DNA from 4 places in the Ruegeria sp. HKCCE4148 genome. Region 1 is predicted to be linked to each of the others. Evidence: riboswitches for the same ligand, from Rfam matches in the RefSeq annotation. Region 1 holds a riboswitch; each other region holds the start of a gene.
The links. A riboswitch is a leader RNA that binds a small molecule or an ion and turns the genes downstream of it on or off. The one in region 1 is predicted to bind cobalamin.

Region 1 (7,794 bases):
TGCGGGATGCTCAGCAACCAGAACTTCTGGAAGGGCGACGCTCCATCCATATCAGCGGCTTCATACATGCTGCTATCAATGGATTGCATCCGCGCCAGAATGAACAGGAAAGACAGCGGGAAATAGCGCCAGATTTCGAACACCGTGACCATGATCAGTGCCAGAGGGCGTTCGCCGAAAAAGTTGATCGGCGCACTGGTCAGACCCATCTGGATCAAGAGCGCATTGGCTGAACCCGAAAACGGATCAAACAGCGTGACCCAGGTAAAGGCCACCGCAATGACAGGAGCGACATAGGGAAACAAGTAAAGGCCCCGGATGACCCCCTGCCCTTTGACGCTCTTGTTCAGCAAAAGCGCTGCAAACAGGCCCATAACCAAGGCGCCAATGGTCCCGAACACCGTGTAAAACAACGTTACCCAAAGCACGCCCCAGAACTCAGCTCCGTCAAAGACGCGAGCATAGTTTTCGAGGCTGAATTCAAAGTTGGTCAGAACGTTCGGTCCACTACCAGTCAAACGCGGTTCTGACGCTTCGACCACGTCTTCAAAGGCATCGGGATCGCCGTCGACGGCAACAGGAATGCGGATACGCTCACGCTGGCCCCCTTCCAGAGTGCCGAAGTCACAAAACAGGTCCTGCCCGTCCAAAACGCAGGGGGCGGCAACGTCCCCCGCAACGACACCGTCGGGCAGAACGTCACTAAGGGTGACGCCGTCGATTGCGATCTCCTGACTAGAGTTGCGCAGACGGTATTCAATCCGCAGATCGTCGCCCGATCCGCGCAGGCTTTCACGCACAACCGGTGCGGGTGGGCGGAGATCGGACAGGGTAAATGGCTTGAAGCTGATCCAGAAGATTGCCAGCAAAGGCAAGATCACCACAAGCGATACGCTGATCACGGTCGGAGCCAGCAGCGTCCAGGCCAGACGCGCCTCGCGTTTGGCTAACGCCCCGGTTCCGGTCGGTGGGGTGGCCGAAGTCATGGGGTACCTCGAAGGGTTAAGTGCAGCGGCGCGCACGCCGCTGCAGATGCCACTTGATTACTGAACCTTCGCCAGTTCTTCGTTCATGGCTGCAACCGCTGCGGCTGCGTCGATCTCGTCATCAATGTACTGACGTACAACACGATTGATGGCCTGAGAGTTGATCATTTTCGACGCCAGCGCCAATTGACCCTCGGCTACGCCCCAACGCTGCGCCACGTCCAGACCACCGACGATCTCATCGATCATCGCCTGTTCATACAACTCGCCCAGAGGGGCCTTACGGTCGACACCGACAGGCAGTTCCGCCCAGGCTTCAGAGAATGCAGTCGGATTGTCTGCATTACCACGGCGCACGGGGAACTTACCCTCAGGCGCAATGGCCAGCGTCTGGGTATAGCCGTCATCCATGGCAAACCTTACGAATTCCATGGCCGCGTCGGTGTCCGCATCATTGGTGATACCGAAATACCGCACGTCGCCCCAGGCCGCGCCATCGGGGTTCGACGGGCCCGACAATTTGGTCACGATACCGGTCTTGCTGGCCAGATCGCGCGATGTCGGGTCGTCGTTGATGGTCGGAGGGGCGCTGTCCCGCAGACCGGCCAGTTCATCAAGAATGAAAGGCGACCAGATGATCATCGCGGCTTTACCGTCGAAATACAGCTCACGCGATTGCTTCCAGAAAAGTTCACCCGGAGGCGAGGCTTTGGAAATGGCCTTGTAGAAATCCAAAACCTCGGTGGTCTTGGCCTCATCAAGCGGCTGGAAGCCATCGGGGCCAACCGGGCTGACGCCGTTTGCCAGGAATACATGCTCCAGCACCTGGCTCATGAAGTTCTCGTCAACTTTTGTGGCCGAGACAAAGCCATACATTTCTGGCGGGTTGTGCAGCGCCTCAAGTGCGGCCTGAATATCTGCAAAACTGTCGGGCGCTTCCAGACCGGCCTCTTCAAAAAGGTCCTTCCGGTACACAACCATTTGCGTCCAGCCATCCACCGGAACCGAGGCGGTTTCACCATTGAACGCAGCCATGCCCAAAGCACCCGGAGCGAAAGTATCAGCGCCCAGTTCTTCGATCACTTCGGTCGCAGCTTCGGTGTCCAGAATGCCAGCTTCGGCCCACGGCAGGGCGTACTGCAACGGGTGGTAGACCACATCTGGCAAGTCACCTGCGGCAAAAGCTGCTGTCGCGCGGGTGCCCAAATCTGTTTCTGTGACAGGGATCACCTCAACGGTCGTGCCGGTCTGCGCCTTGAACTGGTCGGCCATTTCCTGTTGTTTCGCCAGACGCTCGGGCTGCTCTTCGGTCGTCCAGAAACGGATCGTGTCCGCCTGTACCGACATTGCCGTCAGCGCCATTGCCAACGAAGAGCCGAGCATCAGCTTGGCTGCTTTTGGTGTAAGTTTCATGGTCGGTTTCCTCCCCGATTGTCTTCCATGGATCGTTTGATTTTTTTCGCCAACTCGTTCGAGGTCAGCAGCGGCGGTCCGTCAGAGTCGCGTTCAATCAGCACCGCCTGACTGAGTTCGCGCAAAGTTGCGGGTTCTTCTCCTCGGGTCTGACGTATCAGCATCGTAGCAAGGCGTTCACCTGCCCGTTTAGAGTCGACGCTGAACGTCGTTAGCCCGGGGCTGGCGTATTGGCATTCCGGGACCCCGTCATATCCAAGAACCGAGACATCGCGCCCGATCTCAAGGCCAAATTCTGCGCAGACAGAGTAGCTTCCCAGTGCCGCTTGGTCTGTCGCAAATACAATCGCGGTCGGCGGGACAGGAAGACGCAATAAAGCGCGCGCTTCAGCGGCCCCTTCTTCGCGGGTGCGGGCCCCTTCGCGTATCAATTCGGGATCAACTGGCAATCCTGCGTCCCTAAGCCCGTCGACATAGCCATCCCGACGCAGGTGGCTGTAGTTGAACTTTGGATCACTGCCGACAAACCCGATACGGCTGTGACCAAAACGGGCCAGACGTTCGACCGCGTCGCTCATGGCTGTTTCGCCGGAAATATCAAACCACGACGTATCGTCCTGAAACCCGACCTGACCATAGCCAGTCCGCCCATAAAGGATGAACGGCACCTGCAAGTCCTTCAGGTATCCAACGCGCGCATCATCGACTTCGGCTCGCGGCAGTATAAATCCGTCGGCCTTACGTTCTTCAACCAAACGGCCCAGCATGTTCAGCATGTCCTGTTTCGACTTCGCGGTCGAAATTGTCATCGTCCAGTCAGACGCACTGGCAGCTTCACAAGCCCCTGCCAGAAAGTCTTGGAAAAACGGATTGTGCCGATCCGGTTCTTCACTGTTGATGACCATTGCAATGGCACGCACGCGCCCCGTTCGGATGGCCTGAGCGTGGCTGAGCGGGCGATACCCCATCTTGCGCGCCGTCACCTCAACCCGCTTTCGCGTTGATTCTGAGATGTCGGAATACCCATTCAATGCCCGCGACACCGTGCTTTTCGAAAGGCCGAGTTGATCGGCCAGTTCATCAAGCTTCACCCGTCCAGTCGCCGAGGCGCGCCGGGATCGGATTTGTCGCTGTCGCGTGTTGAGATTCGCTGTCATTCCATCATTTTGCGTTTCCGAAACCGGTTTCGGCAATGGAAAAGTCCAATTTTTGTGCGTATTGTAAATTTCTGGTTTCACAAGCCGGGATACTTATGCTTCGGCATCAAATCTGAGGTCACCGCACTGATTGTCAGACAGTGACACTGATCACCTCTATGCACCGAGCCGCAACTACACGGCAGAAACACCTTATTGAAATTCGGTATTGCCCTAAGCGATGCCGCAAACGAGAGTTGACCGTGTACAAGTTTTTCTGCCATCAACGCGCCATGTTCGGTTCCGGGGACTCACCCGGAGGCAATAGGGAATGCAGTGCGGCTTTTTCTTCGCCAATTCTGCAACTGCCCCCGCAACTGTAAGCGGCGAGCGCGGCTGATCGTGCCACTGGGATATGCCCGGGAAGGCCAGCCAAGCGTTTTGACCCGCAAGTCAGGAGACCTGCCGAACATGCGCCCTCGGAATGGGCGTTGATCGTCGGCGACGGGGTGTGCGCCGAAACTGTTTGCCTATTTGAGCAAATGGTTTCGCATTCCCCAATGTCAAAAACCAATGCGTGCCGGGGAAGGCGCGACGTGAGAAGGACTTGTTTGTGAAACACTTTTTGTTGGCGGCAACAGCTGCCATTGCATTGCCTGCGATGGCTCAGGCTCATTTCCTGCTGGAATACACCGAAGATACCATGATTGATCGTCCTGGTGACGTTCCGGTCAAGTTGGTCTTCTGGCATCCGTTTGAAGCCGGGCACGTGATGACCCTGGAAAAGCCAGAAGAATTTTATGTGATCCACAACGGCGAAAAGACCGATTTGTTGGGTACGTTGGAAGAAACCACGTTCGAAGGCCCCGAGAACACGGCCAAGGCCTTTTTGGGCTCGGTTCCAGTGAAACGTTCTGGCGATTACGTCGTGGTAACGGTACCTGCGCCTTATTACGAGGAATCTGAGGATATCTATATCCAGCAGGTCACCAAGGCATATCTGAACCGAAACGAGCTGCCCACCGACTGGGACCAGCCGCAAGGTTTGGCTACCGAAATACTGCCGCTGAACAAGCCCTATAACATCATCGCTGGCTCGACCTTCACGGGACGTGTATTGAGCGAGGGCAACCCAGTGGCTGGCGTAGAGATTGAAATCGAATACATGGCCGCGGAACCCGACTTGGCCGGAAACGGCGCAAAAAACGCAACTGCTTCCCCACTGCCAGGCGGCGCACTGGTCGCAATTTCGGACGAAAACGGCTATTTCACCTTTGGCGTGCCAAAAGCAGGCTACTGGGGTTTCGCAGCGTTGGGTTCGGGCCCGAAGACTGAACATGAAGGCAAAGAACTAAGTCAGGACGCTGTGATCTGGATCCGCGCCTGGGATCTGGAGTAACCCATATGCATATTGTGGACGGAGCCCTTTCGAACCCTGTTGTGATTGGCGGCGCAATCGCGGCAGCAGGCGGGATCGCCATGGGGCTGAAATCGCTGGACCTGGATCGCATTCCCACTGCCGGGGTGTTGTCAGCCAGCTTTTTTGTCGCCTCACTGATCCATGTTCCGATCGGCCCGTCCTCTGTGCATTTGATCCTGAACGGTCTGGCCGGGCTTTTGCTCGGCTGGGCGGCCTTTCCGGCGCTTTTTGTTGGCTTGCTGCTTCAGGCTGTGTTCTTCGGCTTTGGAGGACTGACAGTGCTTGGGATCAACACAGTCAACATCGCCCTTCCGGCGGTGCTTACATGGATAATCTTCGGTCGTCTGATCGCCAAGGGCACGCCTGTTCAAGGAGCAGTTTGGGGCGGCATAGGCGGCGCTTTCTCAATCGCAGCTACGACGGCTTTTGTCGCAGTATCGCTGGCGCTGTCGGGCGACGAATTCCTGCCGGCTGCGAAGCTTGTGTTATTTGCTCACGTCCCTGTCATGGCCGTCGAAGCGGTTCTGACCGGGTTCGCCATTTTACTGGCTCGTCAGGTTAAACCAGAACTCTTTTATAAAGGCGCATCGGCATGAGGCAACTGCTCGTTGTTTTTGCGTTGTCACTGATGCCGCTTCCTGCGCTGGCCCACAAAGTTATCGCAGGGGTCTTTCCTGCAGGCGATGCAATCGAAGGCGAATTGGGCTTTTCAAACGGCGATATGGCGCAAAACCAAAAAGTCATCGTGTACGGGCCCGATGGTGCTGAGTTGGGACGAACACTGACCGATACAGATGGTTTCTTCCTTTACACCCCGACCAACCCGGTAGAACACACGTTCAAAGCAGACTTGGGCGCGGGGCATGTGGCAGAAGTCACCATGCCTGCTGCCGATGTCGCGGCGATAATGGGTGTTGAAGCTGACGTGGTCGAAACTGCCGCAATGATTGCCCCTAAGGAAGGTGGGACGCAGGTGACTGTTGCATCATTGACGAACGAAGAACGCGCCGCAATTGCTCAGGCGGTCCGAGACGAAACCCGCCCGCTGCGACGCGAGATTGCCTCCTATCGTGAACACAATGATCTGCAAACGATCCTGGGTGGCATCGGTTACATCATTGGTTTGTTCGGAATCGGCTTTTACATCGCCGCACGCAAGAAGATGACCTCCTGATGGCCCACGCCCTGGAACCCCAGGCCAAGACATTGGCCGAGACTGGTACGGGTGCATCCTTTTGGGTGATCCAAGGCTTGGATCCTCGGATGCGGATCGTGGTGGCGAGTGTTTTTTCCATTGTCACGGTCTCGCTCAGCACCATTCCAGGGCTGATTGCGGCATTGGCTGTTTCTATCGGAGTGCTGCTGATGTCTCGCCTGCCCATTCGCCGAACGCTCAAACGTATGGCGATGATGGACAGCTTTATCATCTTCATGTTGGTACTTTTGCCATTTACCACGCCCGGGGATGCGATGTTCAACTTGTTTGGGTTTCCGGCCAGTTGGCAAGGCCTTTGGAAAGCCACTGAGATTGCGCTGACAGCTAACGCCGTCATATTGTCCCTGATGGTTCTGGTTGGAACGATGGAACCGGTTACGCTTGGCCACGCGTTGCATAAACTGCGCTGTCCCGAAGCACTCGTCCACCTTCTGATGTTTACCATTCGCTACATCGAAGTTTTACGCGAGGAATATATGCGCCTGCGCGCGGCGATGAAGGTCCGTGGGTTTCGACCGGGCACTAATTGGCACACGTATCGCAGCTTTGGCTATCTGGTTGGCATGATGTTGGTCCGCGCCATCGAACGGTCCGAGCGAATCTTAGCAGCGATGAAATGCCGAGGGTTCTCTGGACGGCTTCTCTTGCTGCAGGAATTTAACCTGACCCTGCGCGACTACGTGTTTGCGGCGACTCTATGCATAGTGTGCATTGGGCTTCTTTGTCTGGATTTCGCATGACGATCCTCAAGCTGGAAGACATTCATTTCGCCTATCCCGGTCAAGCACCCGTACTGGACGGCGCCTCGCTTACGCTTGAACCAGGGCAACGCCTGTCGATTGCAGGACCTAACGGAGCAGGGAAATCCACCCTGTTTGGAATTGCGCTTGGTTTGCAAAAGCCAACCTCGGGTAGTGTGATCGCCCTTGGAAAAGATCGGCGCACCGAGGCCGATTTTCACGAGGTTCGCCGCGAGATCGGACTGGTGTTTCAAGACCCTGACGATCAGCTGTTTTGCCCCACTGTGGCAGAAGACATCGCGTTTGGGCCTCTCAATCTAGGGCGCAACAAGGACGATGCTCTCGCCATCGTCGACAGAGTTCTCTCTGATCTAGACTTGATGCACTTGCGTGATCGCATAACACATAAATTGTCGGGGGGCGAAAAGCGTCTTGTGACCCTTGCCACCGTATTGGCGATGGAACCCCGGGCACTGTTATTGGACGAACCAACAAATGCGCTCGATATCCAGAACGAAGCCCGCCTGCTGGAGATACTACAGGGTTTGCCACAGGCCATTTTACTGGTCAGCCATGCGCCATCCTTCCGTCAGGCATTGGCCCCGGACACGCTTGAATTGAGAAACGGTAGACTTGTCGCCGCGGGATTTTGAACTGCTGCGCTTTGCCGACGATTGGTCAACACATCGGCCCCCTGCCCCTCATCAGGCGAAACGGTATACGGAAAAGGCCGGTAAGCCCGCGCTGTGGTGCCCATGGATGTCGTTTCAGCTTCGATAGCGCTGTCCAGTGCTTTGCGGAACAGTTTTGCGCCCTTATCCAGACCAAGATCAATATAGGGTGTCTTGGCGTGCTTAATACCCAGATGCACCTGCTCCAACAC
Region 2 (7,794 bases), on a different contig from region 1:
GCGCATCTTCGGCGGTCAAACCCAAAAAGACCGGGGCCTCAACTATGCCTTCGGGGCCGTCACTGACCAACGGATGCGTCATCGGCAGCAAAACAAGCTGATCCAACCCATCACCTTCCACCAGAACTTTGCCGCGCCACACCATCATGCATTGCGTGGCCGGGTTGTTTGTCGCTTCTTCCAGAAGTTCAGCGCTCCCGCGAATATGGGCCGCCCGATCCAGGCCCGAGCCGCCAAACGTCACCTGCTCTGCGTGTTTCATTGGGTTTCCTTTTGGTTCGGGGCACAGGGCTGCCATGTCACAGCCTGCGTTGCAATGGCAATTCAATCCTTTGCGCTACACATCGCCGCCGTCGAAAAGCCGCATGACGGCCTCGGAAAAATCATTTAAGTTACGCTCTGTGCTATTTAATCAATAACCCTTTTCAAAAGCAGACTATCCGAAGTGAAGCAAAACCCATTGAAGCAGGTACGCCCCGCGAAAAACTACGGGCGTGTTCGCATTCTGGCAACGACTGACCTGCATATGCACCTGACAGGTTTTGACTATTACACAGACACCCAGGACCCGACGCTTGGGTTAACGCGCACCGCCAGCCTGATCCGAAACGCCCGTCAACAAGCCCATGACGCGTTGGTCCTTTTGGTGGACAACGGAGATTCTATTCAGGGTACACCTCTGGGCGAATGGGCTGTTCGTAACGACACACCGCATCCGATGATGCAGGCGTTCGCGGCGCTTGGTTACGACGCCATCGGCCTTGGAAACCATGATTTTGGCTTTGGGCTGCCAACCTTGGACGACATCCTCGCACAAGCGCCATGCCCGGTTTTGTGCAGCAACTTGCTTCGCTCGGGCGGCAATCAGATCTGGCATAGCCATGCAATCCTGGACCGAACCGTATCTGTGAACGGCACCGAGACACCCATTCGCATCGGCCTTATTTCTGGTCTTCCCCCCCAGACCGTCCGCTGGGAAGAACATCACCTGAACGGAGAGGTAACAGCCAGCGGTATCTTCTCAACCGCGCGCGACCTGACTGGGCTTCTGCGCAATCAAGGGTGTGATCTGATAGTGATGTTGGCCCATTCAGGCCTGGGTCCGGCGGATGCTTCTGAAGGCATGGAAAACGCCGTCATCCCCCTGGCAGCTATAGATGGAATCGACGCAATTGTCGCCGGGCACACTCACTTGACCTTTCCAGGCGGCGGCCACGGCGACGCCTCGTATCTCGATCAGGAAAAAGGGTTGATACATGAAACACCGGTTGTCATGGCCGGTTCCGCGGGGTCGTATCTTGGCGTAATCGATCTGGTTGTTACACCTCGGCCAGATGCCGGGTTCAGCGTTACGGATTGCCACGTTGAACTGCACCCTGTCTGTGAAAATGGCGCTGAGGTCGATGAAGACGATGACTTGGTGCGCCTTGTTGCCAATGCCCATCGTCAAACCCGTCGCGCAGTGGCCAAACCTGTGGCGCACGTGGCTGACACCATGCACAGCTATTTCAGCTTCTGCGCACCAGATCGCGGGCTGGCCCTGGTTGCCGCGGCACAGGCTGCAGCTCTGCGTCCTTTCCTGCATGGATCCGCCCCGGGCGAATTACCGCTTTTGTCAGTCGTGGCTCCCGGTAAAAGCGGCGGCCGCGCAGGCCCCAGGCACTTTACGGATGTTCCGGCAGGAGAAATATGCCTGCGCCATGTTGCGGATCTGTATCCGTTTCCCAACGAATTGCGTGCCATCCAGATCAGCGGCGCAGATGTGCTGGACTGGCTTGAAATGTCGGCAAGCATGTTCAACCAGCTTGCCTGTGATGTCGAAACGGATCTGATCAACCCCAAACGCGCCGGGTACAATTTCGACGTCATCTTTGGCCTGACCTATAAAATTGATCCGTCGCAACCAGCGCGCTTCAACGCCGAGGGGCGCATGATCGATCCTGCTAACAGACGGATTCGCGACCTGAAATACGCAGGCCAGCCGGTTCTTCCTGAACAGAGATTAGTGCTGGCCAGCAACAATTACCGCGTCAGCGGTGGTGGGCATTTCCCCGCCGCTTCCACGGCCCAACGCATCAATCTGCCGTCGCTGGACATCAAGGATTTGGTGCGGGATTACCTGTCCGATCGCCTTCCGCCTGATCCAATCGCGCAGCAACCTTATCCTTTTGTGCTGGCACCCCAAACAGGTACACAATCCGTGCTTCGAACCGGTCCGGGTGCGTTAAAACACATTAACGAATTGCGCCCGTTCAAAGCCAGACTGCTGGAATCAGATTCCAATGGGTTCGAACGTATTCGCCTGACATTCTGACGGGTTGTCTTTTGCCCACACCTTCCCTATATCCAGACTCGAGAGGTTGGCGCGGGCGAGCGCCTCGCCAACCTGGTCAGGTCCGGAAGGAAGCAGCCACAACGAGCCCCGCTTGGGTCGATGTCCAACCTCTCACTTCATGAACCTTAGCCACAGGAGGGCTTTATGATTGTAACAAAAACCCTTCGGGCAGCGCGGTTCTGATCTCACACTACTTGCTGACTGCCTGAACACATGACCCGGGGATGCGCGATCGCCATCCGTTGGGATTGCTGTTTCTGACAACAGGCAGACCAATGAATTCTTCACTTTCGGACCTTGGATGGTCCTCTCACTTTGCCGCGCAACACGCGGCTCATCCTTCGTGCACGCCTTTTCGCATCGCTTCCGTTCATAGGGACCGCCTGATCGGGCTGAATCCGCAGGGCGAATCTCCATTGCTGACCCTTGATCAATCGACCGGCAGCTATGCCGTCGGAGACTGGGTTCTCACGGACGACGACAATCGCGTGCAACATCTACTCGACCGGCGCAGCCTGTTGCACCGGCGCGCCGCCGGTACAGGCGCTGCGACGCAACTGATCGCTGCCAATGTCGATGTGCTGTTCATCGTCAGTTCGTGCAACGCTGATTTCAACCTGCCCCGGCTAGAGCGTTATCTGGCACTTGCACATCAGGCAGGATGTTACCCGGTTGTTGTCCTGACAAAGGCTGACCAATCGGATGACCCCAATCGTTTCTCGGAACAGGTGCAGGCTCTGGACCCGTTTCTGACAGTTCTGGCGATCAACGCGCTAGACCTAACGGAATTGGAAAAGGTCTTATCCTGGTGCCCCAAAGGCCAGACCGGAGCACTGGTTGGGTCGTCAGGCGTTGGCAAGACGACATTGTCCAACGGCTTGACCGATCAGGATTTGGCGACGTCAGGTATTCGCGAGAACGACGCTCGCGGTCGGCACACAACCACGGCGCGCGCGTTACACCGGATGCGCAACGGCGGCTGGCTGATTGATACGCCTGGAATGCGCGCATTGCGTCTGCTTGAAGCTCAGGACGGTATCGACGAGGTGTTCTCGGACCTCGCCGTACTTGGCCTGAACTGCCGTTTTTCAGATTGTCAGCACGAATCCGAACCAGGCTGTGCTGTACAGCGGGCGATCAAACAAGGCGTGCTTGACCCTGCCCGCTTGGATCGATGGCGAAAGCTTCGGCGCGAAGATCAGCGCAACTCGGAAACCGTCGCCCAATCCCGGGCACGGGACAAAGCGTTCGGTAAGATGGTGCGGGGTGTCATGAAGGATCGAAAACTGCATAAAGGGCGTTAAGCGAAAAATACTCGGTAATTCAAAAGTCGAGCCTGATCACGCGATCAGGCTCGGCCAAACTGCCGCATTACGCCGAGCAAAAGCTCCGATATGGCCAATCTCTGACAATCCGAAGTCATCAGACCTAAGCAGGTGCCGCTTAGCCTCGGCGCCATAAAGGTCGGCAAGCCGCCAGACAGCTTCGGGCGGGACCATCTGGTCGTCCTCGAAAGTGAACAAATCCACGGGTCTACCGGAGCCGTCCCAACGCGCCTCAGGAAGGTTTTGTCCGATTTCAGGTACATAATTCAAAGGAGCCGTGCACCATTCGCGCCATTGCCAGTAGACCGAGCCCGGCAAGTCCGCACCAAACCCGATCGCATTTCCCGGCAGATAGCCAAGTGCTTTGACCAGTACCGGTGCGTGTCCATACCAGAAAACACCGGCCAATCCACGGTAAGGCCATGGGTGATCACTGAGGGTTACGAGCCCCGAACACACGCAAATCATCCGATCGATTTGGTCGATGTCGGGCTGAACAGGCCCCAGCATCGCACCAACGGAATGACCAATGGTCCATTGCTGCGCATCAGGATAACGCCTGCGCATTTCCGCCCGCGCCGCTGGCATGTCGATCAAAGCCCAATCCGCCATTGTTGCACGCGCATCCTTCATACGGCCGGTCAGAGAATGCCCGAAATCCCGGTAGTCATAGGTCAGACACGCCATACCCCGCTCGGCCGCTAGCCACTGTGCGAAGTGGCGATAATAGTCGCGCGGCACACCCGTTGCACTATTCAGCACAACCACGGTTTCAGGCTCTGACAGCGGTCGGTACAACCGTGCTGCAAGGGTCGTGGACCCGGATGGGAAAAGGAAATCTTCAGCCAACACCGTCTGCTCTGCGTCCAACATGATCCCTGACCCTGCACTGAAAAACTGAATTGCTTGGCTTCAATATTTTAAACACTAAAGAGGAACGTTCCCCCCATCCAGCATGACCACACGTCGGGGTAAAAGATCAGCTTGACTCGGAACCGGATCAGACGCTAGCGATTGTGTGATGGTTCCTGTCCCCCACAAGGGGTCGGGATGAAAAGGGAACACGGTGCGGTTCAGTCTGGTCATCCGGGCGCAAACCAAATCCGCGACTGCCCCCGCAACTGTAAGCGGTGAGCGATGCCAAAACACCACTGGCCCCTAGGGCTGGGAAGGTCGGCAAAGCCATGACCCGCAAGTCAGGAGACCTGCCATCGGAACTGAAACCGAAACTCGGGCGGGGTGTCCGGGCAGGTCCTGACAGCACGTTGCCGTCCCACCTGACCCAACTCTCCTGCCCACCACGCGCGGAGGGCGCAGGATGATCTGGAAGACGAAGACGCATGAATACAGTGCAACGGTGTGTCAGCGGACGGGCAAAACCTGCCCTGCCCTGGCGCGGCTGGCACGCTCAATTTCCGAGGCGATGAAGCAGGCCACAGCCGCCACAAGCGACGGGTTCGAGTTTGAAGGTGGCAGTGAATTGTCACATTGCACGCAAGGATGCCACGCAACTTTCCGAGCGCAATCAGACAGAATTCGCATCTTTTGCGATACACAGCCTGAAGCAGAGCCGCAGGACCTGAACGCTTACGCCGATCTGATCTTTGGAAACACGTTCAGCGCCTTGCCATCCGGCATCATTACAGACCCACCCTGCGCGATGATCGAGGTTGCAAAGCTGCGGCCTCGCAAACCCGTGCACGCGCCTGAACAGATTTCGGCCTAAGACTATACGACTTGAGCCTGAAAATTCTGTGCTGCCCAGGCCAATTGGGCGTCTGTTTCCACGGCACAAGGACGCAGCGCCCGCAAACGCTCCAGGGCTTTGTCTGGCTGTTCGCCGCATTCGACCATCAGCCGCAGAACAACCATTCCCGACCTGCCGCAGCCGCCCCGACAATGCACCAGTACCCGCCCTCCACCCGTCAAAGCATGCCGGGCGGCCGCGCTGATCGAGGGCCACGCCTCTTCAACTGCAGGCGTAGGGGCGCCAAAGTCTTCGATCGGCAGATGCACCCACCGGCTGGCGCGGCTTTGGATATCGCTGCCGAATTCCTGCGCCCCGTTTTGGAGCATCTCGACGTCCGTTGTCATTGAAACAACCAGCCCCGGCTTCCATGCGGCAATCGTATCCAGATCCCTTTCATAATCCCCGCCCCGTCCGGGCATCGATGTCAGGGCAAGTGTACCCCCCGCGACTTGCAGGGCATAGATAACCAGTTGCGACATAAACCAGTGTCCTCCACCAAGAACTCTTAACGAAAATGCACCATAAATTTTGTTGGACCAGCTTAGTGCGAATCCGGTCAGAATCTAAATCAAAAATCATCGCGCCTCGCAGTGGACGCGGAAGGCAGCGACCACTACGCTGAGCCGAAGCACCGAATCCGACCGAGAAAACATGACCGACACGCCCAGCCCCGCCTATCAGGTTCTCGCCCGCAAATATCGCCCGGAAACCTTTGCCGATCTGGTGGGTCAGGATGCCATGGTGCGCACCCTGAAAAACGCGTTCGAAGCGGACCGGATTGCGCAGGCTTTCATCATGACCGGCATTCGCGGCACCGGAAAAACCACCACCGCACGGATCATCGCCAAGGGTATGAACTGTATCGGGCCCGACGGTAATGGCGGCCCGACGACCGAACCTTGCGGCCAATGCGAACACTGCGTGGCGATCATGGAAGGCCGCCACGTCGATGTGATGGAGATGGACGCCGCCAGCCGAACTGGCGTGAACGATATTCGCGAGATTATCGACAGTGTCCGCTATCGCGCCGCCAGCGCGCGTTACAAGATATACATCATCGATGAGGTCCACATGCTTTCGACCAGCGCTTTCAACGCGCTGCTCAAGACGCTTGAGGAACCGCCCGAGCATGTGAAGTTCATCTTTGCAACCACTGAAATCCGCAAGGTGCCGGTCACAGTTCTGTCCCGCTGCCAGCGCTTTGACCTGCGCCGGATCGAACCCGAGGATATGATCGGCCTTCTGCAAAAGATCGCGTCAGCGGAAGGCGCTGAGATCGCAGAAGATGCGCTGGCGCTGATCACGCGCTCCGCGGAAGGGTCTGCAAGGGATGCAACCTCGCTGCTGGACCAGGCGATATCGCACGGGGCGGGTGAAACCACTGCCGAACAGGTTCGCGCAATGCTGGGCCTTGCGGACCGTGGCCGCGTTCTGGACCTCATGGACATGATCCTGCGGGGCGACGCCGCAGGCGCACTGACAGAACTCAGCGGCCAATACGCAGAAGGTGCTGACCCATTGGCTGTCTTGCGCGATCTGGCTGAGATCACACATTGGGTGTCCGTCGTGAAGATCACGCCAGACGCCGCCGAAGACCCAACCGTTTCTCCGGACGAACGGAGCCGTGGCCAACACATGGCAGAGGCCCTGCCGATGCGCGTTCTGACCCGGATGTGGCAGATGTTGCTGAAAGCGCTCGAAGAAGTCTCGGCCGCGCCCAATGCCATGATGGCCGCTGAGATGGCCGTTATCCGCCTGACCCATGTTGCTGATCTGCCCAGCCCTGAAGAACTGGTCAAACGGCTGCAGGACGCCCCGCCGCCTCCGGCAGGTGGACCTAGCGGCGGCACCTTGATGTCTCGGCAGGGTGCAACACCCGCGCAGGCCAGCGCCACCCCCGCATCCACATACGCCTCGGCCCCACGTGGTTCAAGCGGCGCGCCGGTTGCCGCATTGGCACAGGATGCTCAGACGGCCCTGGCCCGGTACCCGACCTTTGAGCACGTGGTCGAACTGATCCGCGCCAACCGCGACGTGAAGCTTCTGGTTGAAGTGGAAAACGGCGTGCGACTTGTGTCTTATCAGCCCGGTCGGATCGAGTTCACCCCAGCCACGAATGCACCGACAGACCTTGCGCCCCGGCTGGGCTCTGCCCTGCAACGCTGGACCGGAAACCGGTGGGCTGTCTCGATCGTCTCGAACGGGGATACGCCGACAATTGCCGAAGTGCGAGATGAGGCCGAGCTGGCCTTGAAGGCCGAAGCTGAAAAGCATCCTCTGGTTCAGGCGGTGCTGGCGCAATTCCCCAAGGCAAAGATCACAAAGATCGAGACGCCGGAACAACGCGCCGCCCAGGTCGAGACCGAAGCGCTTCCTGAAGTTGA
Region 3 (7,794 bases), on a different contig from region 1:
CGGGTTGAACTACTACACCCGAAAGTTGATTGCCCCGAGCGATACCGCGTGGCCCAGTTTGACCGATGTTCCCGGACCACTGCCAAAAACGCAGATGGGGTGGGAAATTGACCCTTCCGCCCTGACCCGATTTCTTATTCGAGCACAGAAGGACTATACGGGCGGGCTACCAATCTATATCACCGAAAACGGAATGGCGAGCGCAGAGCGCGTGCGGGATGAGGACCGTATCGAATATCTTGATACACACCTTGCAGCCGTGCTGGACGCTTTGGCACAAGGTGTTCCGGTTAAAGGCTATTTTGTCTGGTCTCTGCTGGACAATTACGAATGGGCCTTCGGGTACGAGAAAAGGTTTGGACTGGTGGACGTGGATTTTGAAACTCTGGAAAGAACGCCCAAAGCGTCGTTCGCGGCGCTGAAATCCGCCCTTTCAGAGGGGCAGAACGTCTCTCTTCCGTTAGCGCAACCATCTGGTTCTGTGCATGAACACTGGAATTTGGTTGCAGACATTGGCGGAACAAACACCCGTCTTGGCGTTGTGACAAATGGCGAGCTAACGGACCTGCGCAAGCACCCTACGGGCACATTGGACGATCTGCTGAACGCATTTCACTCTCTGCGAGATGAGGTTGGCACAAATCCTCAGGCGGTCGTTGCTGCTGGGGCTGGTCCTGTAAGAAACGGAGTCATCCGTCTTACAAACGCTAATCTGGACTTGTCCGAGGTTGAACTGGCGCAGGCGACCGGGGCGGAGCATACTTTTGTTATTAATGACTTCACAGCGGCAGCTTGGTCAGTTGCTGACGTCAAACAGAACGAAGTTTCGGTTTTGCAAGGTCAGGCGAAACCGCCTGTGGGCACGCGTTTGGTGGTTGGCCCCGGCACTGGGCTTGGTGTCGGAGCTTTGTTGTTTTCTGAAGGGCATTATCACACGGTTTCCGGCGAAGGCGGCCACGTGGGACTGTATCCGCGTCACCGCGACGAGGTAGAGATCTTTGAAGCAGCCCGCCGAATTGCACCTGAATGCTTTTTCGGGAACAGCCTGGCTCTGGAAGCGGAAATGTTCCTCAGCGGAACGGGCTTGCCCATCCTGTATCAAGCCGTTGGATTGGCGGCTGGAAACGCACAGCCTTCATTGCGCTCTGCCAAAGAGATTTTGGCCGAAGCCCGCGATGCCTCGGACCCCATCGCAGTCAAAACAGCGCAGATGTTCACCACGCATCTGGGCGCACTTATGGGCGACATGGCAGTTACTCTGATGCCTGCCGGTGGGGTATTTCTTGTGGGCGGCGTCGCCGAGAAAAACCGTTGGCTCTTTGATCAGGACTTTAAGGATGCGTTCAACGGCGGTGGACGTTTTAGTGAGTTGCGAAAGTCATTGAACCTGTACGTCTCAGAACAAGCCGAATTTGGCATCATTGGTGCAAACAACTTTTGCAAGAACGCCCTCAAGCGTTAAGCGACGTGCCCCACAAGAACTCCAGGAAAGGACTGTCGAATGATCTTGTGTTGCGGGGAAGCCCTGATTGATATGATCGCCGAGCCGACAGTTTTCGGTGCGCACGGCTTTGTTCCGCATACCGGCGGGGCGATCCTGAATACAGCAGTCGCCATGGGGCGTCTAGGCGTATCTGTGGGGATGCTGACGGGCATTTCAACGGACATGTTCGGCCAGCAGTTGATCACCGCATTAAACGCCAGTCACGTTGATACATCGCATGTGATCGTCTCGGATCGCCCCAGCACACTTGCCTTTGTTCAACTTCAAGATGGGCACGCAACCTACAGCTTTGTCGATGAAAACACGGCTGGGCGTATGTTGACGCCGGAAGATATGCCAGATCAGCTTCCAGCAGTCTCTGCTTTGTATCTAGGGGGTATTAGTGTGGCGTGTGAGCCCTGCGCGGATGCCTACGCGTCATTGTTGAAGCGTCATGGTGGCGAACGTGCGGTGATGCTGGATCCGAACATCCGTCCGGGCTTCATCGAGGATCAGGCCCGGTTTCGAACACGCCTGAACCACATGATCGCGCAATCCGATATCGTCAAAGTTTCCGACGAGGATCTGGACTGGATCATTCCCGGTACCGAGCCCGAGTCGGCGAAAGCCGCGTTGTTGTTGCAGGCCGGGCCAACGGCCCTGATAGTGACCCGGGGCGGTGATGGCGCACATGGGTATCTGGCAGATGGATCAAAGGTTTCGGTGCCGGTGAAACAGGTGCAGGTCGTAGACACGATCGGTGCCGGCGATACGTTCAATGCTGGTGTGCTCACCGCACTCAGCCGTGCTGAGAAACTGACCAAACAAGGCGTGCGAAACCTGACCCCAGAAGCGTTGCGCGCGGCCATGGAACTGGGAGCCGAAGTCGCCGCTGTAACCGTATCCCGTGCCGGGGCCGAGCCGCCCTGGGCGCATGAGCTTTAATTCTTGGAAAAACCAATGAAACGATCCGAAATTAACCGCATCAAGTCCGAAGCGCAGGCTTTCATACAATCCTTTGGAGCCGTGTTACCACCTTTTGCCGATTGGTCGCCCGATCAGATGCGAAGTCCTGTAGCTGAAACGATCCGCAGTCGGGGGCTGGGCTGGGACATCACCGATTACGCTCAGGGTCGGTTTGACGAACTCGGCCTGTTCCTCTTCACTCTGCGCAATGGTGAGGTGAATGATCTGAAATCAGGTCGCGGGATGTTGTATGCGGAAAAATTGCTGATCTCGAAAGATAAACAACTGTCTCCGATGCATCGTCACATCGTAAAGGCCGAGGACATCATCAATCGCGGCGGGGGTGATCTGGTGCTGGAGATTTACGCATCTGACCCTGACGGGGGCATCGACCGGAACACGCCAGTGACGGTACCCAGCGATGCCTGCCCTGTTACGTTGCAACCAGGTGAGCATTTGCGGCTGAAACCGGGGCAAAGCGTGACCCTTATGCCGGGTGTCTGGCACGCATTCTGGGCAGAACACGGCGATTGCCTTATTGGAGAGGTTTCGACTGTGAATGATGACCGTACGGATAATGTCTTCGAAGATTCCATCCCTCGGTTTTCACAGATCGAAGAAGACGCTGCGCCGGACTTCTTGTTGGTTTCCGACTATTGATATCAACCAGGCTAGAACCGGCCAACGTGAATGTGAGCCGCGCCCAGATGTTTTGGATCGGCTCGACTGCTTCTCCTTCTTGACAAGTCCAGCACCGCCAGCCTAGCTGAGTTGGATGGTTCCGAAAGGGATGAAAATGGGAATACGGTGCGGCGCTGTATTGCGCCAAGTCCGTGACTGCCCCCGCAACTGTAAGCGGAGAGCGACGCCACTGCGCCACTGACCCCGAAAGGGTTGGGAAGGTGGGCCAAGCTTTGACCCGCAAGTCAGGAGACCTGCCATCCGATGTTTAACCAACCCGGGGCGGGGCGTCCTGGAAGGAGGCTTTGATGGCACGGTTTTCGCGTGTTTCCATTTTTGGCACCTTCTGTCCGCGCTTGGTTTCAAGCAGAGCGGACAATGCAACAGGTGACTGATAGCTTTATCCTCAACCCCAATACCTATTGTGCTGTGGCCTCGCGAAAAGATCGCGATTCTCAAAATAGTAATGTTATAACATTGTATTGTAGTTTGATCAGCGGTAACCGGTGCGCACAATGACGAAAACTGCAGATCATTTCCTACTTGTATGCACGACATGCACAGGCGCGATGTCCACCGATCAAGTGAGTGGCGCATTGGCGCGAAAACTGCCCGAAGGGTTTGCAATCCGGGAGGTCGCGTGCATGGCGGGCTGCGACCGGCCAACCACCGTCGGTTTTCAGGCACCGGGCAAGGCGCAGTATTTGTTTGGTGACATCGTTTCGGAACAGGATCTGGATGCAGTGGTGGAATTCGCCGGGCAATATCAGCTCAGTTCCGATGGTTGGACAAACGCAACTGACCGCCCGCTAACACTGTTCACCAAAACCTTGTCGCGCATGCCTGCCTTGCCATCGCAGAGGTCGTCATGAGTTTCCTGGCTGTCGAAAACCTAGAATATTATGCCTTGAACGGTGATGTGCTGCTTCAGGATGTGTCCTTTGGCTTGGAAGAAGGATCAATTCTGGCGATTGCGGGACCGAATGGGGCTGGGAAGACTACGCTGCTCAAGCTGCTTTGCGGAATCGAACGTATTGCGCTGGGTGATGTGCAGATAAAAGGTCAAAGCCTGCGCACCTTGTCGGCCCATGAACGCGCGCGGACGATCGCTGTGGTTGGCCAACAGGAAATGCCGGATAGTCGGTTGCGATTGCACGACTATGTTGCACTTGGCCAAATTCCGATCAAGGCTGACAAGTCCGCGTCTGAGCACAGGGAAGATCTTGACCGGGTTTTGGAAACAACGGGTTTAATGCACCTTTCCCGCAAACCTATGGGTCAGCTATCGGGGGGTGAGAGGCAACGGGCGCATATCGCACGTGCGCTGGCTCAAAACCCGTCTCTGTTGTTTCTGGACGAGCCGACCAATCACCTAGACCCGGATGCCAAGGGGCACATGTTGTCTTTGGTCGCTGAATTGGGCGTGACGGTTGTCATGATCGTCCACGATCTGGTCATGATCCCGGAATTTGCCACTCATGTGGCGTTAATGAAATCAACACGTCTGACAGGGTTTGGCCCTGTCAACGATGTTCTGACAACGGATCGTGTCCGCGACACGTTTGGAGTGGATTATCTGTGTTTCCAGCATGAGGGCCGCATGATCCCTGCTCTGGATATTCGAAAACGTAAACTGTCATCATAACAGGAGCTTACAATGATGCAGAAACTCTGGCCTGTGGCTGTGTTCACTGGCCTGGCAAGCGGCGCAGCCGCGGATGCCATTACAGTGGACAATTGCGGCGAGCCACTGGTTTTTGAAACAACGCCAGAACGGCTCGTTGTTCACGACATGAACATGACTGACATGGCGTTTGCTTTGGGTCTGCAAGACAAGATCGTCGGCCTGACCGGCATCACAGGCTGGTACAAGACCAGCCCGGATTTTGATGCACAGCGCGGCGACATCCCCGAGTTGGCTCCGAAATATCCTACAGTTGAAAACCTTGTCTCTGTCGAACCCGATATGTTTTTCGCTGGTTGGTATTACGGAATGCAGCCAGGTGGCGAAGTGACCCCAGACACGCTGGAACCCTTTGGCATCAAGACCATGGTCTTGACCGAAAGCTGCGTGCACCTGAACAAAGACCGCCCCGAAGCCAGCATGGATCTGCTGTTTGACGACGTCCTGCGTTTGGGCCAGGTGATGGGTGTCGAGGCTAAGGCGGAAGACCTTGTCTTGGGCTGGAAAGTCCAGTTGGATGCCCTTGAGGCAAAAACCGCCGATCTGGATAAACCTCGTGTTTTCCTGCTGGACGGGCCGGCAGATGCGCCTTTTACCGCAGGTAAATTCGCCATCCCGGACGCCATGATTGCCGCTGCGGGGGGTGTAAACGTCACACATGACATGGATACCAGCTGGGGTCGCACCTCTTGGGAAACCGTGGCAGCCGCAAACCCGGAATTCCTGGTGCTACTGGACTATCAAACAGGAAATGGTGCAGAAGATACCTTCCAGTTTCTGAAAGATCATCCTGTCATGTCACAAACCGATGCAGTCAAGAACGCGCGCTGGATCGGCCTGCGTTACGAGGAATTGACACCCGGACCGGCAAATATTGAAGCCATTGAAAAGATGGCCAATGCGATGCATCCGGAGACCAACTGACATGGTCCATTTGGGCCGATCGATCTTGCTGGGGGCGGTCATTCTGACCGCCCTTTTGCTGCTGTCTACGATCTATGGCACAACCTCGATCCCAATGGCCGAGGTCTTTACCGCCATTGGCTTGGGGACCGGCCTGACAGAAGGTGAAATGTCCCCGGTGCATCGGATCGTTTTCGACCTTCGCCTCCCCCGAGCCTTGTTCGCCGCTGTGATCGGCGCAGGGCTGGGCGTAGTTGGCGTGGTTTTGCAAACAACCACGCGCAACGATCTGGCCGATCCGTTCCTTTTTGGCCTGTCCTCGGGGGCGGCGGCTGGGGCCGTTCTTGTCATAACGGTCACTGGCGATGTGCTGGGGGTCTGGACCCTGCCTTTGGCGGCGTTTTGCGGGGGGCTAATAGCCTCTGGCATTGTTCTGGCTCTGGTTCAGGGTTTGCGCACAAGTGCGCCGGAAAAGCTGATCCTGGCCGGTTTGGCTGTGTCTTTCCTGTTTTCCGCGATTACAAATTATTTGATTTTTTCCGGCGACAGTCGTGCGGCGCATTCGGTTATCTTCTGGATGCTGGGCGGATTGGGTCTTGCCCGATGGCAGACCTTTCCACTGGTCCTGACCGGGCTTGCCCTGATCCTAAGCTACGCGCTTTATCGCAGTCGCTGGCTGGATGCCCTTTTGACCGGAGATTTCACTGCGTCGTCACTGGGAATTCCCGTCCAGGGTCTTCGATTCCGAATGTTCTTTGTGGCTGCGTTGGCTACGGCCAGTTTTGTGTCCGTGGCTGGTGTCATCGGATTTGTTGGGCTGATGGTGCCTCATATTGCGCGCGGCATTGCTGGTACGCTGCACCGAAACCTGCTGATTACCTCGGCCATCGTAGGGGCGATTCTGCTGACGCTGTCGGATATTCTGTCCCGCCTGCTCTTGGCCCCACAGGAACTGCCCGTGGGTATCGTGACAACGTCTATCGGGTCTCTTTTTGTTTTCCTGTACCTGTTCAAATCCGCGCGTGGTGACTGACCTCAGACACCGTCCTGCGTGTCCGATCCATGCGACAAGAGCTCTTGCACCAAAGGGTTCGGGAACCGGCGTTTGAACGTGATCGCGTGGAAGTTTTCCTTGATTTTCGGGTGCTCTTGCGCCTCGACCAGACGACCCGAAATCAACTCATCCTGAACAACGATCGGAGCCACCAGAGCCAGCCCGATATCCTCCCGTGCAAGCAGCCGCATCATCGCCATGTCGTCCACCTCGGCTGCCACCTGAGGGCGCACCGACATGCGGCTGGCCATGGCATCAAAAGCCGTGCGGACACTGTTGTTCGTTGTGGGCAGGATGAAGGGTTGTTCTTCCAATAGATCCCGTATTGAACGTGTCGGTTTCAGACGATCGGGGGTTCCGACGATGCTCACCGGTTGTTCGGCCAAATGATGAGTGACAAAGCTGGTCAAACTGTCGCTTGCGGGTTCGTGGTTCATCAAGACCAGGTCGAAATTCAGCGTTTCGAGCCCCTCCAGCAACTCGCTTGGGCTACCGGACCTTAAAATAACCTCGACGTCTGCGCGCGCCAAAATGGGCCGCAAAAAACGAATCTGAAAGTTGCGAGAAAGGGTGGACTGTGCCCCAACCCTAAGAGCTTGCCGCGTATTCCCCGCGTCCTGCAAGGTTGCCACAAGTTCCTGACCTGTCGCAAAAATCGCATCGGCGTGGTCCAGAGCGATATGTCCGGCTTCGGTGAGATGCAGCTTGCGGCCCCGGCGTTCAAACAGCGGATGACCAAGCCGGTCTTCCAGTTCTTTTATCTGCACCGACAAGGCCGATTGAGAAAGATTCAAACGCTGCGCCGTGCGGGTCAAGTTCCCGTCATGAGCGACGGCCCAGAAGTAGCGCAGGTGATGATAGTTGAGCGGCATATCGTTCTATTTATATGAACGAAACACATCAAACAATGTATTTTTCTTATGTTGCACTGCGAAATATGTCGAACGGAACAAGTCGAGTCAGTATCGAACGTCAAGGGACACACGCATGAGTTACCTGCTTCTACCCCTCCTAAGTCCAATG
Region 4 (7,794 bases), on a different contig from region 1:
GCTGGCGCGGTGTCATAACCTTCGTTCTGGAGATCGGACAGCATCGCCTCGGCGGATGCCAGCGCGTCCAGACCCACCGCATGGGCCATCTGCCAGTCTTTCCCGGGGTAGGTCGACAGCACAAGCGCCGGGATCTGATCCGTCTTTGGTTTGTCGTTCAGGCGCAGCCAGCCTGATACCCGGTCGATAATGGCTTCGATCCGTTCGGCCTCGGCCCGATGGGCAAAGCGGGAGTATTCCAGATGAGGATCGCGTTTGCCCGGTTCTTTGAACGAGGCGATGCCCGCCGAAATTCGTCCGTCTACCTCAGGCAAGACAACATGCATGGCAAGGTCGGCAGGCGAGAGACCGCGTTCCGCCTCAGCCCAGGCTTTGCGGCGCGAGGTGGCCAGAGCGACCTGAAACACCGGCACATTGGCGGCATCCAGCGGAGACGTGCCCGACGCGCCTTTGCCCGAAAAGGACGTTGCGTTGATGATGGCAGCGGGGGTCAACGCCCCAAGCGTCTCGCGCAACCAATCGGCAGCAGTTGGCGCTTTGAGCGAAGGTGCGAACAGGCCCACTGCCGCAAATCCGCGCGCACGCAAACTGCGGATCAGAGCTGCGACTGGGGCAGTGTCGGCCGACGTCAGATATGCGCGGTAAAACGTGACGACGATACGTTTTGCGTCGCCTTCGAACGCGGTATCCGTTGGGATTACACCGCGATCCGGGCACCATGCGCCGCATTCAGGCAGGGTCTTTGCGCCCATCACCGGCCCGGCATAAAGCCCTGCTGCCAAGGCCATCTGGGCCAATGCGGCTTGCGCTGCGACCTCACCACCGGTGTCACACAGATGGGCCAAACGGCGCAGCGTTGAAACGGGCAGGGTAGAGTAGTCATCCAGCCGCGTATCCTCTCGCCCGTCCGCGGGCAGAACGGCAAGCGCGATGCCCTTAGCATGCGCCAGCGCCAGAACCTGTTGCAAGCCGTAGGACCAGTAAGGCACGCCGCCAATCAGGCGGATCAGAATGCCCTTGGCGCCGTCCAACGTCTGCTCGACATAGGTGTCGACGGACAGAGGGTGTTTGAGCGCGGTCAAATTGGCCAATCGAAGCGTCGGCATTCGCCCCTCGGTTCCGCCGCCACGATGCCAGCCCGCCGCGAAAGCGCCGAGGTCGCTGTCCGAGAAGGACAAAACAACCAGATCCGCCGGGCTTTGGCCCAGATCGGTTGGGGTCTCGGTTTCCTCGAGCCCGTGGCTTTCGCGGAAGACGACGTGCATGGTTTACTCGGCAGCCTCGGTGACGCCCGCGAGGATCGCGTGGATTTCGGCCTCTTTGATGTCGTCATGCTCGGCGATAACAACCAGACGCGAACGGCGCTCTTCCTCTGGTCCCCATGGGCGGTCATATTGGTGACGGACGCGTGCGCCCACAGCCTGAACCAGCAGGCGCATGGGTTTGCCCTGTACTGCCGCATAACCTTTGACCCGCAGGATGTTCAGCTCGGTCGCCAGACGTTCGATCTTGGCGACCAGATCAGCTGGATCGGTTTGTTCCGGCAACTCGACGATGGTGCTTTCGAAATCGTCATGCTCGTGATCGTGGTGACCGTCGTGGTGCGACGGACGCGCATCCATGTCGTCCTCGGCTGCGGCTTCCAGACCCAGTACAACGCGGACATCCACAACGCCCTCGGCGACTTCGACAACAGGCAGGTGGCGAGGGGCTTCGGCGGCGATCACTTCTTTGGCCTTGGCCACACCTTCGGGCCCTGCAAGATCAGGCTTGGTCAGAAGGATAATGTCGGCGCACGAGATCTGATCTTCGAACACTTCGGACAGCGGCGTTTCGTGATCGATCGAGTCGTCGGCGAGGCGCTGGGCATCGACAGCTTCGACATTCGGGGCAAAGCGACCGGCGGCGACGGCCTCGGCATCGGCCAGAGCGATCACGCCATCGACAGTGATCTTTGAGCGGATATCCGGCCAGTCGAACGCCTTCAACAACGGTTTTGGCAGGGCGAGGCCAGAGGTTTCGATCAGGATATGCTCGGGGCGCGGTTCCAGCGCCATCAGCGCCTCGATGGTCGGGATGAAGTCATCCGCGACGGTGCAGCAGATGCAACCGTTTGCCAACTCCATGATGTTTTCCGCAGGGCAATCCGGGATGGCGCAGGATTTCAGGATATCGCCATCCACGCCCACATCGCCAAACTCGTTGACGACGACGGCCAGACGTTTGCCCTGAGGGTTCTGCATCAGGTGTTTGACCAGCGTTGTTTTTCCCGAGCCCAGAAAGCCGGTGATCACGGTGACGGGAAGTTTTTCGAGATTCGACATGTCAGGCTCCAATCGGGGGAATGCGCGAGGCGCAGTTTTTGCGGAAATGTTCAGGGCGCTCGCGCCATTTCACCAGGCCATCTTCGGTGGCCAGATACTTGGTTGCGCCGTCGACGATTACATCGACATGGTCTAATTCGTTCAGGTTCTCGTAAACGAAGGTCCAGCGATCGGGACCACCACGCAGCACGATAGAACAGCCCTGATCGCAGTTCGAAAGGCATTCGACAGGTTTCAGGGTGATGCCTTCAGGCAGTTCGGCTTGTTCCAATGCCTGGTGCAGCAAAGTGCCGGGGCGTTGCGCATCGTCTTCGATGGGCAGCCCGCGGCGGCAGGTCGTGCAGACCAGCAGTTCGACCGGTGTGGTCTCAGTCATGTCTCTCATCCCCCCAAATCCTCTTCGCGGGGGACGGGGTTTCAAGCGGGCCACGTGTTGCAACATGGACCCGATACCGGAACACCCCGCCCGGTTTCAACTTCGGGTGCTGGCAGGTCTCCCGGCTTGCGGATGTCAGAGGCCCGGTACGTCAGGGTCCTCTGTCGGATGTCCCGCCTTCCCGGCCTTGGCCAGTGGCATTGGGCACCCTCTCCGGTCACGGTCGCGGGGGCGGCTGCGTTTGGCGGAAGATCCGTTGACGCATTCCCTTTTCATCGGCTCTTGCCGACACCAACGAATGGGTCATGCGGCACCGCTGGCCCGCTTGTCAAGCGCGTTGCGCGTAACATCAGGGTGTGGGTGTGAAAAGCGACCTGTGGTTGTCGTTGGGCGGCATGAATGGTCAGATAAATCCGTGATCGCATGACGGGTACAAGCCAGCAGGGAGAGGCGACATATGAAAGTAGGATTCATCGGGTTGGGAAACGTTGGCGGCAAGCTTTCGGGTTCCTTGCTGCGAAACGGGATTGATCTGATAGTGCATGATCTGAACGCGGATCTGGTGGGCGAGTTCGTCGCCCTTGGCGCAAAGGCAGCCGAAGGTCCGGCACAGTTGATGCGCGATTGCGATGCCGTCATCACCTGCTTGCCATCGCCTGCGGCATCAGATGCGGTCATGCAAGAGATGCTGCCCGAAGTGGGCCCCGGCAAAATCTGGATGGAGATGTCGACAACCGATGAGGCCGAAGTCAAGCGTTTGGGGGCCGAGGTGATCGAACGCGGAGGCGCGGCAGTGGACTGCCCGGTTTCGGGCGGGTGCCACCGGGCGGCCACCGGCAATATCTCGATCTTCGCGGGATGTGATCGTGCGACTTTTGAGCGAATTCTGCCGTTTCTGACCACCATGGGGCGGCGTGTTTTGCACACTGGTGAATTGGGCTCTGCCTCGGTTTTGAAGGTGATGACCAACTATCTGGCCACGGCCAACCTGATCACCTGCGCCGAAGCGCTGGTCACGGCAAAGGCTGCCGGGATGGATCTGAACACAACATACGAGGCGATAAAAATCTCGTCCGGTACGTCCTTTGTGCATGAAACGGAAAGTCAGGTCATCCTGAACGGATCGCGCGATATTTCTTTCACTATGGACTTGGTGAAAAAGGACATTGGTCTGTTTCAAGAGGTCGCTGACCGCGCCGGGGTGCCTCTGGAAATGAACCCGGTCATGATCAAGATTTTTGAAGATGGCATTGCCCGGTATGGGGATCGCGAGCTGTCGCCGAATATCATCAAACGACTGGAAGAGGCGACAGGCCTGGACATCACAGCCCCCGGTTTCCCGCCGGAGATGGAAGATGATGAACCGGAAGAGCCAGGGTACGAGGTTGTTCCGCAAGGGCGAGGTCCGGCGTAAAGGTCCAGCCTGGGCTTTCCAGTGAGGTGTCATTGGCAGTCGGGGTTGGTCAGCCCATAAATCCGGCCCCGATTGCTACGCTAGTACAGGACGTTGATCATCACCAACGAAACGATCAGGAACAAAGCAGTCATAATGCCGCCCGAGCGTACGAAATCCATGACCTTGTATCCGGCCGGACCCATGATCAGTGCGTTGACCTGATGGGTCGGGATGATGAAGCTGTTCGAGGTTGATATGGCGACTGTGAGTGCAAAGACTGCTGGGTTGCCTCCTGCAGCCACGGCAATTGATACGGCCAGTGGTACGAGCAGAACGGTGGCGCCAACGTTCGACATGACCAATGAAAACGCTGTTGCCAGAACGGCAATGCCTGCTTGAAGCGACCAAAGTGGCCAGCCGTCAAGAATGACCATGATTTGCTGTGCGATCCATGCAGCTGTGCCGGTGTTCTGCACGGCCTGTCCCAAAGGTATGAGGCAGGCGAGCAGGAAGACGGTGTTCCATCCAACGGCACGATAGGCCTCATCCACGCTAAGCACGCGGGTCAACATCATTCCGGCTGCCCCGGTCAGAAGACACAGCGAAAGGCGCACGTCCGTGAACAGGATTAGGGACAATGAAATGGCAAAAAAGGCAAGGGCCCACCCGACCTTCTGCGGCCTCAGTTCATCCTGTGGAAAATCGGTTGTCACCACAACGAAATCGGGATCGCGCGTGATCCGCATAAGGTTGTCCCAACGGGTATGCGCAACAAGCATGTCCCCGGCATGGAACTTTTCAAGCCCTATCTGAGTGGATTCGTGATCTTCAGTCTCAACGTGGCTGAGCGTTTCTTCCCCTCGGTGAATGGCAAGCAGCGACATGCCATAAGTCTTGCGGAACAAAAGCTCACGCGGGCATTTCCCGATCAGTTTGCTGTCCGGGGTGATAACCACTTCGGCCACGCCGGCATTGGTGGGGGCGAACTCTTCAACAAAAATGTCCAGATCAGGAAGAACGGTCAAACCGTATTTCGTGGCAAATTCCTGAACCTCAGAACGTCGTCCGACAATAGCCAGCCGACAAGGGGCCGCGATTTCTGCGGTCAGAACCTGAACCATCGAGGTTTTACCGCGATAGAAAGTTGAAATGATGTACAGGTGGCTCTCGTGGTTGATATCGGCAAGAATTTTTCCCACCAGCGGGCTTTCCGCGGGCACAACAACTTCGAATACATCTGCCTTTAGCCCGTAGACCCTCTGCAAATACTCCTGTGTGCCCTGACCGGTGCCAGTGTTGTCTTCCCCTTCCGCTTCGGGAAGAACCCAGCGCCCCAGCAACAGAAAATACCCGATGCCGGTCAGGATCAATACCGCACCGATCGGCGTTACCGAGAACAATCCGAACGGTTGCATTTTCTGAGAGTCCGGCAATCCGTCATTTGCTGTCTGGATCAGATCATTAAGCAAGATCAGCGGTGAAGACCCCACCATCGTCATCGTGCCGCCCAGAATCGCACAGAACCCCATCGGCATAAGCAGGCGCGACAGAGGTATTCCAGATCGCGAGGATATCCGGCTGACAACCGGCAGAAACAATGCGGCCGCGCCCACGTTCTGCATGAAAGACGAAATGACGCCAACGGTTCCGGATATGATCGGCAGAACCCGGTTTTCCGACTTGCCGCCATATTTCAAAATAGCAGCCGCAACCTTGTTCATGATGCCAGTTTTGTCCAGTCCAGCGCCAACAATCATGACCGCAATGATCGAGATAACTGCGTTTGACGCGAATCCATCAAACAGACGCGGCACATCCGCCAGATTCTCAAGGCCGGGCGCGTAGCTTAGCAAGCCGACAAGAACCAAAACCAATATTGCGGAAAGATCAATTCTGACGATCTCGGACACAAACAGGAAAACAGTGAAAGCGAGAAGGGCGCAAACGACCCCCATCTCGAAGGTAAATGCTATGTATTCCACAATTCGTCCAGATATTTTGGCTTCTCTTGCATTAGTCCTTAGTCCATTCCGTTCGCGTTGTCATGAAATTTCGTTTTAGACCGAATGAGGGACATAATACTTCGCACTGGGTTGGGTGTGTTTGGTGGCGATGACTGTCTTCTTCGAATGCGCGGCAACACGCTACCAGACCCGATATCTCAGCTTCTGACATGTGCTATAGGGTCGAACGGCTTCAGGCTGGATGGCCCGGAATGCTCTCTATAAAGCCCGATCATAAACGCCACCCGAAGGTGCTATATGTGCCAGTTGACTTCAAAGTGACGTTGGTGTCAGGCTTTCACAACACGAACTCGGGCAAAGACTTGATAGTTAAGGTAGTTTGACATCTCACGGCACTGTTATCTGCATATTGGCGCGCCTAAGACTGGAACGACGTCAATTCAAACACTTCTTCTGGACAATAGAGATTGGTTTAATCACCACGGGCTGTTCGTTCCGAGTGCAGGGCAGAACACGAATGGCGCACACCACCAGCTTGTGCGTGCGATATCTGGATTGCCAGCGCGGACAGATTTGTCCGGGTTAATTCAAAGCCTAACCGCAGAGATAACGGGCGCAGGCTTCCCAGATCTCCTAATTTCTTCAGAGACAATGTTTGTGATTATGCGCGAACCGCTTTGCTTGGAACGAATTAAGAACTATTTTGAGGATTTGGGTTATAGAATAACATGTATTCTTTTTTTGCGTCACCCTGCCACTGGATTAGACTCGGCGTATTCGCAAATGGTTTCCGCCTTTCAACGCTTTGATAGTTTCCGCGAATTTGCAGATCGACGGTCTTTGCAATTTACTAGACTGCCCTTATGGGGCTCATTCAATAGGTTTCCTGAAATCGAAGTGAGAGTGCTGCCTTACACTAGGGAAGTGAAGTGTGAAGGAGTCGCAAAACGTTTTTTGCAAGAGCTGGGAATCACGGACTTTGGCGCGGCGGCATCCGAGCAGCGTCTTAATGTCGGCGCCGGGCCGAGAGAGGTACACTTTAAGAAATGGGTGCGATTCAATTGCGCTGAAGCAGGAGATACGATTTCTCAGCTGCAAAGAGCGAAACTGATCGAGCTTACAAAAGGTTTGGATTTTAAAGATACTGAGCGTTATCGAGGTCTAACGCCAAGCGTGCTTGAGAACTTTCTCCAAAAGACCGAACAAGCAATCAAACAGGGGCGTGATGCACGTTGGATTGGCGCTTGGGAGCAATTGAAAGAAGACAATGTGGAACAGCTTCTTCCCGCCAATGATCCAGACCTGTTTTCAGATCCTCACTTGAAAAAGATACATGATCCAGAATTGGAGGACCGCTTGCTACAGGCTTGGACGATGGCGAGCCAGGTTAAGGAGCCTGATGGTCAAAAAAAACTTCGTGCGAACACCATAATAGAAGCAATGCGTGAAATGGGCTCTCAAATTTAGACAGGCCCGGCAATTCAAGTCTAAGCTTGGGATGGGGCGTGTATTTGGAATCACCTGCCTTAGTCATTGGCCATATTGGCAAAACTGATTGCCTGAAGTACCCATTTGATTTGCATCGCATTTTGAAACCAAGGTCGGAGGACCTTGCATGGTGGCTTCGACCCAAATTGCAAAGTAACGGCACGAGGTTGGGACACCTCGATGGATCAATGGCTGATTGAGGGCACTATTAACTATTAGTTGCACACGTGACAGCCGCGACCCGAT

Region 2: another riboswitch for cobalamin. It lies ahead of I9187_RS02445 (hypothetical protein); the one in region 1 lies ahead of I9187_RS17500 (DUF4198 domain-containing protein).
Region 3: another riboswitch for cobalamin. It lies ahead of I9187_RS08010 (DUF1636 domain-containing protein); the one in region 1 lies ahead of I9187_RS17500 (DUF4198 domain-containing protein).
Region 4: another riboswitch for cobalamin. It lies ahead of I9187_RS04630 (DUF1636 domain-containing protein); the one in region 1 lies ahead of I9187_RS17500 (DUF4198 domain-containing protein).

The regions. Positions count from the first base shown of each region.
Region 1 is NZ_JAEDOS010000008.1:5,539-13,332, reverse strand. Features, by position in the region: gene I9187_RS17515 (sugar ABC transporter permease) at 1-986, opposite strand, end outside; gene I9187_RS17510 (extracellular solute-binding protein) at 1,044-2,399, opposite strand; gene I9187_RS17505 (substrate-binding domain-containing protein) at 2,396-3,556, opposite strand; cobalamin riboswitch at 3,817-4,020, shown strand; gene I9187_RS17500 (DUF4198 domain-containing protein) at 4,149-4,934, shown strand; gene cbiM (cobalt transporter CbiM) at 4,940-5,551, shown strand; gene I9187_RS17490 (cobalt ABC transporter permease) at 5,548-6,129, shown strand; gene cbiQ (cobalt ECF transporter T component CbiQ) at 6,129-6,911, shown strand; gene I9187_RS17480 (ABC transporter ATP-binding protein) at 6,908-7,564, shown strand; gene I9187_RS17475 (hypothetical protein) at 7,501-7,794, opposite strand, start outside.
Region 2 is NZ_JAEDOS010000001.1:483,460-491,253, reverse strand. Features, by position in the region: gene nudC (NAD(+) diphosphatase) at 1-262, opposite strand, end outside; gene I9187_RS02465 (bifunctional 2',3'-cyclic-nucleotide 2'-phosphodiesterase/3'-nucleotidase) at 461-2,314, shown strand; RNA gene ffs (signal recognition particle sRNA small type) at 2,354-2,452, shown strand; gene rsgA (ribosome small subunit-dependent GTPase A) at 2,611-3,639, shown strand; gene I9187_RS02450 (hypothetical protein) at 3,676-4,533, opposite strand; cobalamin riboswitch at 4,666-4,888, shown strand; gene I9187_RS02445 (hypothetical protein) at 4,979-5,386, shown strand; gene I9187_RS02440 (protein-tyrosine phosphatase family protein) at 5,389-5,889, opposite strand; gene I9187_RS02435 (DNA polymerase III subunit gamma/tau) at 6,029-7,794, shown strand, end outside.
Region 3 is NZ_JAEDOS010000002.1:595,010-602,803, forward strand. Features, by position in the region: partial or broken gene I9187_RS21890 (GH1 family beta-glucosidase) at 1-436, shown strand, start outside; gene I9187_RS21895 (ROK family protein) at 482-1,462, shown strand; gene I9187_RS08000 (carbohydrate kinase) at 1,502-2,428, shown strand; gene I9187_RS08005 (D-lyxose/D-mannose family sugar isomerase) at 2,444-3,109, shown strand; cobalamin riboswitch at 3,209-3,407, shown strand; gene I9187_RS08010 (DUF1636 domain-containing protein) at 3,646-4,002, shown strand; gene I9187_RS08015 (ABC transporter ATP-binding protein) at 3,999-4,775, shown strand; gene I9187_RS08020 (ABC transporter substrate-binding protein) at 4,788-5,738, shown strand; gene I9187_RS08025 (iron ABC transporter permease) at 5,740-6,750, shown strand; gene I9187_RS08030 (LysR family transcriptional regulator) at 6,753-7,643, opposite strand; gene I9187_RS08035 (proton-conducting transporter membrane subunit) at 7,759-7,794, shown strand, end outside.
Region 4 is NZ_JAEDOS010000001.1:943,690-951,483, forward strand. Features, by position in the region: gene cobN (cobaltochelatase subunit CobN) at 1-1,265, opposite strand, end outside; gene cobW (cobalamin biosynthesis protein CobW) at 1,269-2,324, opposite strand; gene I9187_RS04630 (DUF1636 domain-containing protein) at 2,326-2,700, opposite strand; cobalamin riboswitch at 2,794-3,011, opposite strand; gene I9187_RS04635 (NAD(P)-dependent oxidoreductase) at 3,158-4,114, shown strand; gene I9187_RS04640 (SLC13 family permease) at 4,195-6,051, opposite strand; gene I9187_RS04645 (hypothetical protein) at 6,712-7,527, shown strand.